Linked DNA regions of Amycolatopsis sp. NBC_01488. The protein of the gene in region 1 binds, or shares a complex with, the protein of each later gene. Links are inferred from orthologs where the notes say so. Each region holds a gene or a part of one and is shown in the gene's direction. Other genes may lie near its edges.

Region 1 (7,165 bases):
TCCAACAACGACGCGAAGTCCTCCGGCGATGTCGTTCGCCCCACCCCACCCGGAAACAGCGAGTCGCCGGTGAACAGGTGCGGATACCCCGAAGGATCCCGGTACAGCAGCGCGATCGACCCCGGCGTGTGCCCCCGCAGGTGGATCACCGAAAGAGTGACCTGCCCCACCGAAAGCGTGTCCCCGTGCTCCACCAGGAAGTCCGGCGGCACCGGCAACGGCGAGGCGTCCAGCGGATGGGCGGCCGTGTTGGCGCCGTTCGCCCCCGCCACCGCGCCGAGGGCCTGCCAGTGGTCTTGGTGCTGGTGGGTCGTCACGACCGTGCGAAGAGCCGGGCGGTCGGGGCCGTGGCCGATCAGGTCCGAGATGCGCTCCGGGTCGCTGGCCGCGTCGATCAGGAGGGCCTCCTGCGTTGCGCGGCACACCAGGAGGTACGTGTTGTTGTCCATCGGGCCGACGGACAGCTTGGTGATGGTCAGCGCGTCCAGGGTCCGCCGGGTGGCGTCGCCGCCCGGGTCGACGTGCCCGGTGTAGGTCTCCACGATGTTCACCGTGCACACGGTAGTCGTTTCGCTCCAAGCGGTTCCACCCGCACAAGCACGCGCGGGGGAGTCCACGTAGGCTCACCGCAGCCCCGCCAAGCCGACCTCAGGACGACCGTGCCCACCTCCCCGACGCCGCGCCGGATCAGCTGGGACCTCCTCCGCGTCGTCGCCGTCTTCGCGGTGATCCTCGGGCACGTCACCCACCAGGGTGCCCTCCTCCACCCGGAACTCACGGGCTACCCCGTGCGGGTGACAGCGCAGTTCGGCGCCGCGATCCTGCTGGTGATCTCCGCCTTCTTCGTTTGCGCGAGCCTGCGCAAGGGCGATCCGCGCCGGTGGCTGTGGAACCGGGTCGCGCGCCTCGTGCCCGCCTACCTCGTCGCCGTGCTGGTGACCTACGTCGTGACGCGGTGGGCGGCCATCTCCTTCAGCGGCCTGCCCTACCCGCCGGGTGTCACCGGGTTCCTCTTCGGCGTGCCGCAGGGGCCGCCGGCGAACCCGTCGCCGTGGTACATCCCGACCGGGCTGGACCTGGTCACCAACCTCGGCATGGTGCAGGAGTGGGGCGTCCGCTCGGGCACGTTCTACTACCTCGACGGCTCCTACTGGACGCTGCCGGTGCAGCTGCTGGCCTTCACCGGCGCCGCCCTGCTGTGGCCGCGGTCGTGGCGCACCCACCGGCTCACCGTCGCGCTGCTGTGGGCGCTGATCCTCGTCCCGCTCGTGCTCCGCTTCGTGGTCTTCGACCCGGAGACGGTGCGCCCGGTCGTCGACAGCTGCTATTACGGGCTGGGCCTGCACCGCCTGCACGTGTTCGCCATCGGCGTCGCGCTGTGGCTCTGGTCGCGGCACCGCCTGAAGACGTGGCACGCCGCCCTGTTCGTGGTCGCCGCCGTCGCGGCGCAGGACCTGCAGGTGTTCCCGCTGCACCGGGCGCTGCCGCAGGACGCCGAGCGCTGGCCGTCCACGATCGGGTTCGCCGTGCTCCTGCTGCTGGTCTGCCTCGCCGCCCGCGGCCCGGACTGGCGGTTCCCCGGGCTGGCGAGGATCGCCCCGGCCGTCACCTGGCTCGCGGGCATCTCGTATGGTCTCTACTTGGTGCACCAGGAACTGGGTTACGTCCTGGCCCGCGCCCTGCTCGATGCCGGTCTCCCCGGCTGGCTGCGGCTCCCCGTGGTCGTCGGCGCCGCCGTGCTGGCCGGCTGGGCGGTCACCGCGGGGGTCGAACGGCCGGTCCACCGGTGGCTCACCACTCGGCGAAAGCCGGAAGAACCGCAGGTCCAGGCCGCGGATCCGGTTTCTGTCGGTGGTGGCTCGTAGCATGGAGAGGCCGCCCGTGCAGCCTCCTCCCGGGCCGGCGACCGCAGCATTGAATGACACTGAAGGGACCCTGGCGTGGCTGATCGCCTCGTTGTTCGCGGTGCCCGCGAGCACAACCTCCGCGGCGTGGATCTCGACCTGCCCCGCGACAGCCTGATCGTGTTCACCGGCCTGTCCGGGTCCGGGAAGTCGAGCCTCGCCTTCGACACCATCTTCGCCGAGGGGCAGCGCCGCTACGTCGAGTCGCTCTCGGCGTACGCCCGCCAGTTCCTGGGCCAGATGGACAAGCCGGACGTCGACTTCATCGAGGGCCTCTCGCCCGCGGTGTCGATCGACCAGAAGTCCACTTCGCGCAACCCGCGCTCGACCGTGGGCACGATCACCGAGGTCTACGACTACCTGCGCCTGCTCTACGCGCGCGCCGGCAAGGCGCACTGCCCGACCTGCGGCGAGCCGATCAGCAAGCAGACGCCGCAGCAGATCGTCGACCAGGTGCTGGAGATGGACGAGGGCGTCCGCTTCCAGGTGCTCGCGCCGGTGGTGCGCGGGCGCAAGGGCGAGTACGTCGACCTGTTCGAGAACCTGCAGCAGCAGGGCTACGCGCGCGTGGTCGTCGACGGCACGGTCCACGCGCTCACCGACCCGCCGAAGCTGAAGAAGCAGGAAAAGCACCAGATCGGCGTGGTGATCGACCGGCTGAGCGTGAAGTCGAGTTCGCGGCAGCGGCTCACCGACTCGGTCGAGACGGCGCTGCGCCTGGCCGACGGGCTGATCGAGCTGGAGTTCGTCGACCTGCCGGAGCACGACCCGCACCGCATCCGGGGCTTCTCCGAGAACCTGGCCTGCCCCAACGGCCACCCGCTGGCCATCGAGGACCTCGAGCCCCGCTCGTTCTCCTTCAACTCGCCCTACGGCGCCTGCCCCGAGTGCACCGGCATCGGCATCCGCAAGGAGGTCGACCCGGAGCTGGTGGTGCCGGACGACGAGCTGTCACTGGCCGAGGGCGCGATCGCGCCGTGGTCGGGCGGGCAGAGCGCGGACTACTTCATCCGGCTGCTCGAGTCGCTGTCGGAGACCATCGGCTTCCGGATGGACACGCCGTGGCGCAAGCTGCCCGCGCGCGCCCAGAAGGCGGTGCTGCACGGCGTCGACGAGCAGGTGCACGTCCGGTACAAGAACCGCTACGGCCGCCAGCGCTCGTACTACGCGAACTTCGAGGGCGTCATCCCGTTCCTCGAGCGGCGCCAGGAGCAGACCGAGTCCGAGTACATGCGCGAGCGGTACGAGGGCTACATGCGCGAGGTGCCGTGCCCGGCCTGCCAGGGCACCCGGCTCAAGCCGGAGATCCTCGCCGTCACGCTGCAGCACCAGACCCGCGGCGACATGTCCATCGCCGAGGTCTGCGGGCTGTCCATCGCGGAGGCGTCGCAGTTCCTCGACGAGCTGGAGCTGGGGCAGCGCGAGTCGATGATCGCCGGCGCCGTGCTCAAGGAGATCCAGGCGCGGCTGCGCTTCCTGCTCGACGTCGGCCTGACGTACCTATCGCTCGACCGCGCGTCGGCAACGCTGTCGGGTGGCGAGGCGCAGCGCATCCGGCTCGCGACGCAGATCGGCTCGGGCCTCGTGGGCGTGCTGTACGTGCTCGACGAGCCGTCGATCGGCCTGCACCAGCGCGACAATCACCGCCTGATCGAGACGCTGACCCGGCTGCGGAACCTGGGCAACACGCTGATCGTCGTCGAGCACGACGAAGACACGATCCGCTCCAGCGACTGGGTGGTCGACATCGGCCCGGGCGCGGGCGAGCACGGTGGCCACATCGTCCACAGTGGACCGTACAAGAAGCTGCTCAAGAGCAAGGACTCGCTCACCGGGCAGTACCTGTCCGGGCGGCGCAGGATCGAGGTCCCGGCGATCCGCCGTCCGATCGACAAGAAGCGGCAGCTGACCGTCGTCGGCGCGCGCGAGCACAACCTGCGCGGGCTGGACGTCTCGTTCCCGCTCGGCTGCCTGGTTTCGGTCACCGGCGTCTCCGGCTCCGGCAAGTCGACGCTGGTGAACGACATCCTCGCGACGGTGCTGGCGAACAAGCTCAACGGCGCCCGCCAGGTGCCGGGCCGGCACACCCGCGTCAACGGCCTCGGCAACGTCGACAAGCTCGTGCGCGTCGACCAGTCGCCGATCGGGCGGACCCCGCGGTCCAACCCGGCCACCTACACGGGTGTCTGGGACCATGTCCGCAAGCTGTTCGCGGCGACCACCGAGGCGAAGGTCCGGGGCTACCAACAGGGCCGGTTCTCGTTCAACGTCAAGGGCGGCCGCTGCGAGGCGTGCGCGGGCGACGGCACGATCAAGATCGAGATGAACTTCCTGCCGGACGTCTACGTCCCGTGCGAGGTCTGCAAGGGCGCGCGGTACAACCGGGAAACCCTCGAGGTGCACTACAAGGGCAAGACCGTCTCGGACGTGCTCGACATGCCCATCGAGGAGGCGGCGGAGTTCTTCGAGCCGATCAAGGCCATCCACCGCCACCTGCAGACGCTGGTGGACGTCGGCCTCGGCTACGTCCGGCTCGGCCAGCCCGCGCCGACGCTTTCGGGCGGTGAGGCGCAGCGCGTCAAGCTGGCCAGCGAGCTGCAGAAGCGCTCGACCGGCAAGACGGTGTACATCCTCGACGAGCCGACGACCGGCCTGCACTTCGAGGACATCAACAAGCTGATCGGCGTGATCAACGGCCTGGTCGACAAGGGCAACTCGGTGATCGTGATCGAGCACAACCTCGACGTGATCAAGACCTCCGACTGGATCATCGACATGGGCCCCGAAGGCGGCAACGGCGGCGGCACGATCGTCGCCGAGGGCACGCCGGAGCACATCGCGAGCGTCGAGGAGAGCTACACGGGCGAGTTCCTGCGGCACGTCCTGACGGCCGAGTAGCGCCTCACCGCTGCTCGCCGGTGGTCTGGTGGACCACCGGCGAGAGCGGGCCGTAGTGCAGAGCCCGGACCCGGAACGCCGAACCTGCCTCGCCGGGCAGCAGCGACAGCGCGCACGTCGTCGTGTCCGGGTCGGTCACCTCGACCGGGTCGAACTCCGGCGCGCCCGGCCGGCGGATCTCCAGCAGGAAGCCGGCCTCGTCGCTCGACCGGTCGGCCCAGGTGAAGGTCATCGTGTCGCCGGACGTCACCGCGTGCAGGCCGGTCGAGACCGAGCCGGTGAACGGCTGCTCCCGGTAGTAGAACGGCGTCTCCGGGAGCAGGTCCGGGTGGTGGTAGCTCGTCACGTGCGGAGGCAGGAACCGCAGCGTCGTCCACGGCCCGGCGGGGTCGTTCGCGTAGTCGACGCGGTGGCCGTCGGCGTCGTCCGGCCAGCTGAGGACCACGTCCGTCGGCGAAGTCAGCGTGGCGGTGAACGAGGGTGCCGGGGCGGCCGTCGAGCAGCCCGCGGCCAGCAGCGCCAGGCAGACGAGGGGTTTCACGGACACGGCGGCTCCCGGGACGAGCGGGGGCGGCGGTGCGGACGTGATCAGCTTAGGAACCCGTCCGCACGGCGACAAGGCGGTGCCGATCACCGGAACACACCAATCCGGCCGCGAACCGGCACCGAACCGGGGAATCACCGCTGAACCGTTTTCGCGGCGCGTCCGTGTCTCCTGTGTCGAGGTCCGCCGGACGGCGGTGCCGCCCTCACCGAGGAGAGAACGTCATGAACCGTATCCGGACGGCCGTCGTCTGCGCCGCCGCGTTCGCCGTCGTCGCACCGCTGTCGGCCTGCGGCGACATGGCCTCCGCCGGGGCTGGGAACCCGGAGCACGGGCAGCCCGGACACGTGATGCTGGCCGCTACCGAGGTGGCGGGCGTCGGGACGGTCGTCACCGACGCCGCCGGCAAGACGCTTTACCGGTTCGACAAGGACATGGCCACGCCGCCGACGTCCACTTGCGACGGCGAGTGCGCGACCACCTGGCCGCCCGCGCTGGCCGGGGCGGGCATGCCGATGCTCCAGGGCATTCAGGACAGCCAGGTCGGCACGCTGGCCCGCAAGGACGGCAGCAAGCAGCTCACGCTCAACGGCTGGGCGCTGTACGAGTTCTCGGGCGACAAGGCTCCCGGGCAGATGAACGGCCAGGGCGCCAACGGCACCTGGTTCGCCGTCGGGCCCGACGGCAGCAAGATCACCGCGAAGCCGGCGGCCGGCGGCTCCGGTTACTGAACACCGACGGATTCCGGGCAGAACGAGGAAGGACGGGCAGCCGATGAACACCATGGTCGCGCTGCGCTCGACGCACGCACCGCCGGTGGAGCTGAGGGTTGCACTACTGTCCTCGACGACTCAGAACACCGTCGGGAGGACGAGGGTGGCCATAGGAGGCAGGCGGCCTAAGAAGGCCAAGGGCGAGGACCTGATTCGGCAGCTGTACGCCGAACACGGCCGGAGCCTGCTGGCCTACGCGACGAGGCTGACCGGTGATCGGGCGGCAGCCGAGGACGTGGTCCAGGAGACGCTGGTCCGCGCGTGGAAACACGCCGACGACCTGCAGAACGACGGGAAGGGCTCGGTGCGCGGCTGGTTGCTGACCGTCGCGCGCAACCTGGTCACCGACCGGGCACGCGCCCGGGCGGCCCGGCCACAGGAGGTGGCCGAACCGGCCGATGGCGCGCCGACGCCGGCCGTCGAGCGCGATCACGCCCAGGGCGTGGTCGACTCGATGACGGTGCTCGGCGCGATGGACGGCCTGTCCAACGAGCACCGAGAGGTCCTGGTGGAGATCTACTACCGGGGACGGACGGTGGCCGAAGCGGCGAGAACACTCGGCGTCGCGCCGGGTACCGTGAAATCAAGGTCCTACTACGCACTGAGAGCACTGAGAGCAGCGATGATTTCGAGCGGAACGGAGGTGGCGCGATGAACTCGGTCGACGAGAGTCACACGCAGCTCGGCGCGTACGCCCTCGGCGCGCTCGATCCCGGCGAGGCGGCCGACTTCGAGCGGCGGCACCTGCAGACCTGCGCGCAGTGCCGGTTCGACCTGAACGAGCTCGTGGCCCTGCGGGAGTCACTCGACGAGGTACCGCCCGAGGCGTTCCTCGACGGGCCGCCCGAAGGCGGGGACCTGCTGCTGCAGAAGACCCTGCGGCGGGTGCGCGACGAAGAAGAGGCGGCGCCGGTCCGCTCGACGTCACGGCGGGGCCTGGCCCTGGTCGCGGCGGCGGTGCTGGTGGTGGCCGCGCTAGGCGGCGGGATCCTGGTGGGCCGGCAGACCGGTTCGGACAGCGGGCCCATCGCGATCCCCGCGCAGCC
Region 2 (7,848 bases), 2.3 Mb from region 1 along the record:
CGTGGTCGCGGCCGTCCTCGGCGACCAGCTGGCGTACCTCGAAGGACGGCGGCTCCGGCGTTCACGGCTCGCCCGCCGCGTCGGCCAGGAGCGGTGGGAGCGCGCCGAAGCGGCGATCGCGCGCTACGGCGTCCCGGCGGTGATCGCGGGCCGCTGCCTGGCCGGTTTCCGGACGCTGGTGCCGCGCGTCGCGGGCTCGGCGGCGATGCCGTACCGCCGGTTCGCCGCCGGCAGCGTGTGCGCGGCGGTGCTGTGGGCGAGCGCGGAGCTGCTGATGGGTCACCTGACGGCGCTGGTCGTCTGAAGGCGTTCCGCGGTTTCGGCGTCCGCGGGCAGGAACGTCTCCAGCTTCAGCTCCGACACCGTGACGTCGGCGGCGGTCGCGAACGTGGTGATCGCCGTGATCAGCCGCAGCTCACCGACCGAAGTGGACAGTCGCACCGGGACGGCGAAGCCGAGGTGGTCCGCGCTCGGCGGCCGTTCCGGCGGCAGGTAGCCCGTCAGCTCGGCGAGCTGCACGGCGAGGCGGTCGTCGGGGGTGCGCGCGAGGTCGTTGCGGAGGCGCTCGAGGATGTGCCGGGCCCAATCGTCGAGGTTGGCCACGCGCGGCGCCATCCCGCGCGGGTGCAGGGCGAGCCGCAGCGTGTCGACCGGCTCTTCGAGCAGCTCCGGCGCCACACCCTCGACGAGCAGGGAAAACGCGTCGTTCTTCGCGACCAGCAGGCCGTGGCGGTCGACGACGATCGCCGGGTAGGGGCGGTGGCCGTCGAGCAGCCGCCGCAGGCCGTCGAGCACCGGCCGGATCGCCGGGTCGTCGAGCCGCGTTTCGGGGTACGTCGGTGCGTAGCCGGCCGCGTGGAGCAGGCCGTTGCGCTCGCGCAGGGGCAGTTCGAGCGACTCGGCGACGCGCAGCACCATGCCGCGGCCGGGCACCGAGCGCCCGCTCTCCATGAAGCTCACGTGCCGCTGCGTCGTGCCCGCGCGCAGGGCCAGGTCGAGCTGGCTGAGCCGGCGGCGGGTGCGCCAGTCCTTGAGCGCCGTTCCGAAGTCCACGGCCCCATCCTGCTCGGCTGCGCCATTCCCCGCGGGGAATTGAGGGCATACCCGCGTCCGGCGAAGCTTCCGGCATGACGAACTACGGCCTGGTCGTGCCGACCTACCAGCCCATCCTCGACGCCGGGCGCACCGCGCCCGAGCTGGTCGACGTCGCCGTCTCCGCCGAAGAGCTCGGCCTCGACTCGGTGTGGGTGGGCGACACCCTCGCGCGCGCTCCGCTGGACGCTTTCGCTGTTTTGGGGGCTTTCGCCGCACGGACCTCACGGGTGACGTTGGGGACGTCCGCGCTGCTCCCGGCGTTGCGGGACCCGGTTCTGTCGGCGAACCAGCTGCTTTCCCTCGATCTGCTGAGCGGCGGCCGGCTGACGGTGGCCGTCGGCGCGGGGTTCGCCGGGCGGAGCGAACCGGAGTTCGCGTTCGTCGGCGTCCCGTGGGAGCGCCGGCGGGCCCGGCTGGACGACATCGTGGGCCTGTGGCGGGCGGCGTGGAGCGGTGCCGATTCCTTCCACGGGACGGTGCTGCACTACGACTCGCTGCCATCGTTCCCCGCGCCCGCACGGCCGGGCGGTCCGCCCGTGTGGCTGGCGGCGTACACCCCGGGGGCCCTGTCGCGAATCGGACAGCTGTACGACGGGTGGCTGCCCTACCCGCCGGACCCCGCGGACTACGTGTCGGGCCTGGCTCGGATCCGCGCTCTCGCGTCGCGCCCGGTGACCCCGGCGCTGTTCGCGACGGTCCTGGTGGAGGACGACGTCGCACGCGGGCAGGCGCTGCTGGAGGAGTACTGCCTGGCCAACTACGGCCGCCCGGCGGCGTTCGTCCAGGGCATCCAGATGCAGGTGACCGGCTCCGCGGCGGAAGTGGCTGCGCGGCTGCGGGAGTACGAAGGGGCGGAGCACGTCCTGCTGCGGATCGCGAGCACGGACCCGAAGGTGTTCGACGAGCAGCTGCCGCGGGTCGCGGGGGTGGCGGAACTGCTGCGCGACCAGCGGTGATCGGAAACCTGTCGGGGGTGGCACGTAGGCTGGGACCGTGACCGACGCTCCACTGTCCGGACTCCTCACCGCCATCCTTCCCGACCCGGCCCTGCGTGGCGTGGTCGAGCGCGCCGGTGCGCCGCTGCTCGAACTGCAGGGCCCGATCGCCGCCCGGCAGCTCGTCGCCGCCGCGCTCGCCTCGGACGACGGGGGCGGCAAGCCCGTGCTCGCCGTCACCGCCACCGGCCGCGAAGCCGACGAGCTGACCGCTTCGCTCAAAGCGCTCGTCGGCGAGAGCCGGGTCGTCGACTTCCCCTCCTGGGAGACACTCCCGCACGAGCGGCTCTCCCCGCGCGCCGACACCGTGGGCCGCCGGCTCGAGGTGCTGCACCGGCTGAAGGCCGACGACGACGGCCTGCGCGTCGTCGTCGCCACCGTCCGCAGCCTCATCCAGCCGATGGCCCCCGGTCTCGGGTCGCTCGCCCCGGTCGACCTCGTCGTCGGCGAAGAGCAGAGCTTCGAAGGCCTGCTCGAACGGCTCGTCGAGCTGGCCTACACCCGCGTCGACATGGTCGAGAAGCGCGGCGAGTTCGCCGTCCGCGGCGGCATCCTCGACCTCTTCGGGCCGACCGCCCAGCATCCCGTCCGCGTCGAGTTCTGGGGCGACGAAGTCAGCGAGATCCGCGCGTTCGCCGTCTCCGACCAGCGGTCGCTGCCCGGCGAGATCCCGCGCGTCACCGCGCCGCCGTGCCGCGAGCTGCTGCTCACGCCGCCGGTCAAGGAGAAGGCCGCGGAGCTGGCGAAGACGTACGAAGCGGACGCGCACCTGGCCGAGATGCTCACCAAGCTCGCCGACGGCATCCCGGTCGAGGGCATGGAGGCCCTCATCCCGGTGCTCTGCGAAGGCGAGCTGGAGCTGCTCACCGACGCGATGCCGATCGGCACCCACGTCCTGCTCGCCGACCCGGAGAAGATCCGCGCCCGGGCCGCCGACCTCGTCCGCACCGGCCAGGAGTTCCTCGAAGCGTCCTGGACGACGGCCGCGGCGGGCGGCCAGGCCCCGATCGACCTCGGCGCGTCCGCCTACCGCGGGCTCGACGAGATCGCGTCCCACGCGCAGGACACCAAGCGCTGCTGGTGGACGCTCACCCAGCTGACCAGCGAAGACCCGGACGTCTACCGCGTTTCGGTCGAAGCCGCGCCGGGGTACCGCGGCGAGCTCGAGCGCGCGACGACGGACCTGCGCGCGCACATCGCGGCGGGCGGCACGGCGGTGCTCGTCGTCGCCGGACACGGCACCGCGGCTCGCGCGGTCGAGCAGTTCTCGGCCGCCGACGTCCCGGCCGCGCTGGCGGGCGACGGCCTGACGAGCGCGCCGGCGCCGGGCGTCGTCACGGTCACCTGCGGCGGCCTGACCGACGGCTTCATCTCGCCGGAGCGCGCCCTGGTCGTGCTCACCGAGGCGGACCTGACCGGCCGCGGCTCGGGCGCCGGAACGTCCACAAAGGACCTCACCACCAAGATGCCGTCCCGGCGGCGCAACGCCGTCGACCCGCTGGCGTTGAAGGCCGGCGACTACGTCGTGCACGAACAGCACGGCATCGGCCGCTTCGTCGAGATGGTCCAGCGGACGGTCGCGGGCGCCACCCGCGAGTACCTGCTGCTGGAGTACGGCTCGTCCAAGCGCGGGCACCCGGGCGATCGGCTGTTCGTGCCGACCGACCAGCTCGACGAGGTGTCGAAGTACGTCGGCGGCGAGCTGCCGACGTTGAACAAGCTCGGCGGCTCCGACTGGAAGAACACCAAGGCCAGGGCCAAGAGGGCGGTCAAGGAGATCGCCGCCGAGCTCGTGCAGCTGTACGCCGCGCGGCAGGCCGCGCCGGGGCACGCGTTCGGCCCGGACACGCCGTGGCAGGGCGAGCTGGAAGACGCGTTCCCATTCACCGAAACCAACGACCAGCTCGCCGCGATCGACGAGGTCAAGGCCGACATGGAGCGCGGCGTGCCGATGGACCGCGTCATCTGCGGCGACGTCGGCTACGGCAAGACGGAGATCGCCGTGCGAGCCGCGTTCAAGGCGGTGCAGGACGGCAAGCAGGTCGCCGTCCTCGTCCCGACCACGCTGCTCGCCCAGCAGCACCTGAACACGTTCCACGAGCGCATGCGGTCGTTCCCGGTGACGATCAAGGGCCTGTCCCGGTTCACGAACAAGACCGAGTCGGACATCATCCTCGAGCAGCTGGCCGGCGGCGAGGTCGACATCGTGATCGGCACGCACCGCCTGCTGCAGACGGGGATCCGCTACAAGGACCTCGGCCTCGTGATCGTGGATGAGGAGCAGCGGTTCGGCGTCGAGCACAAGGAGCACATCAAGGCGCTGCGCACCCACGTCGACGTGCTCACGATGTCGGCGACACCGATCCCGCGCACCCTCGAGATGTCGCTGGCCGGCATCCGCGAGATGTCCACGATCCTCACCCCGCCCGAGGACCGGCACCCGATCCTGACGTACGTCGGCGCGTACGACGACAAGCAGGTCGGCGCGGCCATCCGGCGTGAACTGCTGCGTGACGGCCAGGTCTTCTACGTCCACAACCGCGTCTCCTCGATCGAGAAGGCGGCGCGGCACATCCGGGAGCTGGTGCCGGAGGCGCGCGTCGTCACCGCGCACGGCCAGATGAACGAGGACAAGCTCGAGAAGATCATCCAGGGCTTCTGGGAGAACGAGTACGACGTTCTGGTGTGCACCACGATCGTCGAGACCGGGTTGGACATCTCGAACGCGAACACGCTGCTGGTCGAGCGCGGTGACCTGCTCGGCTTGGCACAGCTGCACCAGCTGCGCGGCCGCGTCGGACGTGGGCGCGAGCGCGGGTACGCGTACTTCCTGTACCCGCCGGAAGCGCCGCTGACGGAGACCGCGCACGACCGCCTCGCGACGATCGCCCAGAACACCGAGCTGGGCGCGGGCATGGCGGTCGCGATGAAGGACCTGGAAATCCGCGGCGCGGGCAACATCCTGGGCGCGGAGCAGTCCGGGCACATCGCGGGCGTCGGGTTCGACCTGTACGTGCGGTTGGTCGGCGAAGCGGTGGACGCGTTCCGCCGCCACGCTGGTGCCGAGCCGGCGGAGGACGAGGAGCTGGCGGAAGTCCGCGTCGACCTCCCGATCGACGCCCACATCCCGCACGACTACGTGCCGGGGGAGCGGCTGCGGCTGGAGGCGTACCGCAAGATCGCGGCCGCGCCGGACACCGAGGGCCTGGACGCGGTCCGCGAAGAGCTGATCGATCGCTACGGCCAGCCGCCGGCGCCGGTGAACCGGCTGCTGTCGGTGGCGCGGTTCCGGCACACGTGCCGCGAGGCCGGCGTGACGGAGGTGGCGGTCCAGGGCAGCACGATCCGGTTCGCGCCGCTGCCGCTGCAGGACTCGCAGCTGGTCCGGTTGAAGCGCCTCTATCCGAAGGCGATGTTCAAGGCCGTGACGAACACGGTCTCGGTCCCGAAGCCGACCGAGGGCCCGGCGGGTGGCCGTATCGGCGCACCGACGTTGCGCGACGAAGAGCTGCTGGACTGGTGCACGAAGTTGCTGACGCAGCTGACCAAGAAGCCCGCGGCGGTGTGAGCGCACCGGGCGCCACTCCGGGGGTTCCCGTTGTGGCGTCCGGGTTTCACCGATGGTGTCGGGCAGCCTGGCGCGGGTTCGTCAGCCGACTTCGCTGAACATCGGTGGCAACGCCTCCGCCAGCCCCATCTTCACCGACTCCACCGGCACCGGGATCGCTCCGGCACCCGCCATCGGCAGCGGCCGGGGATTCCGCGGCATCCGCGAGCCCGCGCCCCCGCCGCGGCCGGGGTACACGAGCAACCCCCGTGTCGGGTCCGGCACCGCGTCCAGCGCCGCCGTCACGACCGGCAGCGTCCGGAACGCGTCGCGCCGTTCCTCCGACCCGAACTCGATCTCCAGGACGACGCCCCAGCGGTGTTCGTGCCACACCCACTGTTCCGCGCCGTTCGTCAGTGCTGCTTCGGTGAGTGCGTCACCATGGGCGAGCCGCCACAAGGAAGCCGTGGACTCGCCATCGAAGACCTCGATGGTCAGCCAGTGGTCCATGTCGTCGAGGCTACGCCCGGCGACATCGCCCGGGTGTTGCGTTTCGGGTGCGATGGTGTGAGAGGGTATGCGCTGTGATGCGGATCATGGGGCGCCCTCGCGCGCTGGTCGCGGTCGTTGCCGGTGCTCTTCTGCTCGCCGGGTGCGGCTCGGGCCCCAGTCAGGTCGGCAGCGCCTTCATCGTCGGCGACCGCTCGGTGAGCCTCGACGAAGTCCAGTCGATGATCGACCAGGCCGTCCGCGAGCAGCCGTACACGCAGAAGCTCGCGCGTGAGCACAAGCTCGACCTGCTGGGCCGCGAGATCGTCCGGCAGACCGTGCTCCACGAGCTGACCGCGCGGGCCGCGCGGCAGGAAGGTCTCGTCGCCGACCAGGCGAAGGTCGCGAGCCTGACCGCCCAGGAGAACGCCGCGCCGGTCGGCGACACCGGGCAGGGCGACTCCGTCGCCGTCACGCAGATCGTCTCGAAGCTGCGCGACCCCAACGAGGTCGCGACCGACGTCGTCCTCGAGGAGCAGCTCGCGCAGAAGTACCTGCCGAAGCTCTCCGTGAGCGCGGACTACATCGGCATCAGCGCGACCAGCGAGACCGACTCGGCGGCCCGCACCCGCGCGTTCGACCTCGCGAAGCAGTTCGCGGCCGACCCGGGCAAGATCCAGGGCGTCCTCCAGCAGGCGAGCCAGGACGCCCAGCAGGCCCAGCAGACGGGCCAGCCCGGCCCCGGCGGATTCTCCGACGCCGGCATGACCGAGACCTTCGGCGCCGCGCAGTACCTCTCGCTGGCGCAGACCCCGCTGTTCGGTTCCGCGGCGAACAGCGTCGTCGCGTTCCAGGCGCGGATGCCGGAAAAGCCCGACTGGTACGTCTTCGTCGTCCGCTCCCGCGGTACCGAGAAGGCCGTCTCGTCCGACCAGGAGGCGCAGAAGCCGACCGACCAGCAGCTGACCTCGATCGGCACCCGCTTCCTGCAGCCGTACCTGGCCGAAGCCGGGCTGCGCGTCAACCCCCGGTACGGCGTGTGGGATGTTGTGGGCATGGACCTCGCGACGAACCAGGACACCACGAAGGGCACCGTGCTGCCCTTGAGCGGGCCCGCACCCGCGAAGCAGTGAGCACGGGCGTCGTCGTAGTCGTCCGCGGGGCGACGCTGCCCGCCGGGGCGCTGAAGATCCTTCGCGACGCCCGCGCGGTGTACGCGGCCACAGACCTCGACGCGAGCGTGTTCGGCGTCCCGGCCGTGACCGAGGCGCCGTCGCTGAAGGACGTCGTGCTGCTCGCCGGGTCCCGGGACGAGCCCGCGGCGTCGCTGCTCATCGCGACCGGCGCGGAGGTCATCGAGACCCCCGCGGCGCCGCTGGTCGAGGCCGCCGAGGTGATGGACCGGCTCCGCTCGCCGGGCGGCTGCCCGTGGGACGCGGCCCAGACGCACGATTCGCTCCGGCAGTACCTGGTCGAGGAGACCTACGAGCTGCTCGACGCCATCGAATCGGGCGACCGCGAGGCACTGCGCGAAGAGCTCGGCGACGTCCTGCTCCAGGTGCTCTTCCACGCGCGGGTCGCGGCGGAGGACGCCGCCGACCCGTTCGGCATCGACGATGTCGCGGCCATGCTGGTCGCGAAGCTGGTCGGCCGGCACCCGAACGTCTTCGCCGACGACGGCTCGGTGCGCACGGTCGAGCACCAGAACGTCAAGTGGGAAGA

The links. Proteins that work in one complex are often made in the same cells at the same time.
Region 2: the proteins of uvrA (region 1) and mfd are in contact, whole or in part, in a crystal structure (PDB 4DFC), measured with the Escherichia coli proteins. The link is inferred for Amycolatopsis sp. NBC_01488 from one-to-one orthologs.

Annotation. Positions count from the first base shown.
Region 1 is NZ_CP109434.1:5,809,870-5,817,034, forward strand. Bases 1,590-5,002 are described here. They hold uvrA (excinuclease ABC subunit UvrA), read left to right. Parts: upstream 1,590-1,940; coding sequence 1,941-4,802; downstream 4,803-5,002. Other genes in these bases: OG738_RS27600 (acyltransferase family protein), read left to right, coding at 1,590-1,865; OG738_RS27610 (fibronectin type III domain-containing protein), read right to left, coding at 4,807-5,002. Outside these bases: OG738_RS27595 (MBL fold metallo-hydrolase), read right to left, coding at 1-551; more of OG738_RS27600, read left to right, coding at 660-1,589; more of OG738_RS27610, read right to left, coding at 5,003-5,349; OG738_RS27615 (COG4315 family predicted lipoprotein), read left to right, coding at 5,571-6,077; OG738_RS27620 (sigma-70 family RNA polymerase sigma factor), read left to right, coding at 6,223-6,774; OG738_RS27625 (anti-sigma factor family protein), read left to right, coding at 6,771-7,165. UniProt on the Escherichia coli protein: The UvrABC repair system catalyzes the recognition and processing of DNA lesions. UvrA is an ATPase and a DNA-binding protein. A damage recognition complex composed of 2 UvrA and 2 UvrB subunits scans DNA for abnormalities.
Region 2 is NZ_CP109434.1:3,537,109-3,544,956, forward strand. What follows is about bases 1,763-5,858. They hold mfd (transcription-repair coupling factor), read left to right. Parts: upstream 1,763-2,103; coding sequence 2,104-5,658; downstream 5,659-5,858. Other genes in these bases: OG738_RS17260 (LLM class flavin-dependent oxidoreductase), read left to right, coding at 1,763-2,051; OG738_RS17270 (hypothetical protein), read right to left, coding at 5,740-5,858. Also shown: OG738_RS17250 (DedA family protein), read left to right, coding at 1-304; OG738_RS17255 (helix-turn-helix transcriptional regulator), read right to left, coding at 280-1,053; more of OG738_RS17260, read left to right, coding at 1,128-1,762; more of OG738_RS17270, read right to left, coding at 5,859-6,147; OG738_RS17275 (hypothetical protein), read left to right, coding at 6,234-7,259; OG738_RS17280 (MazG family protein), read left to right, coding at 7,256-7,848. UniProt on the Escherichia coli protein: Couples transcription and DNA repair by recognizing RNA polymerase (RNAP) stalled at DNA lesions. Mediates ATP-dependent release of RNAP and its truncated transcript from the DNA, and recruitment of nucleotide excision repair machinery to the damaged site.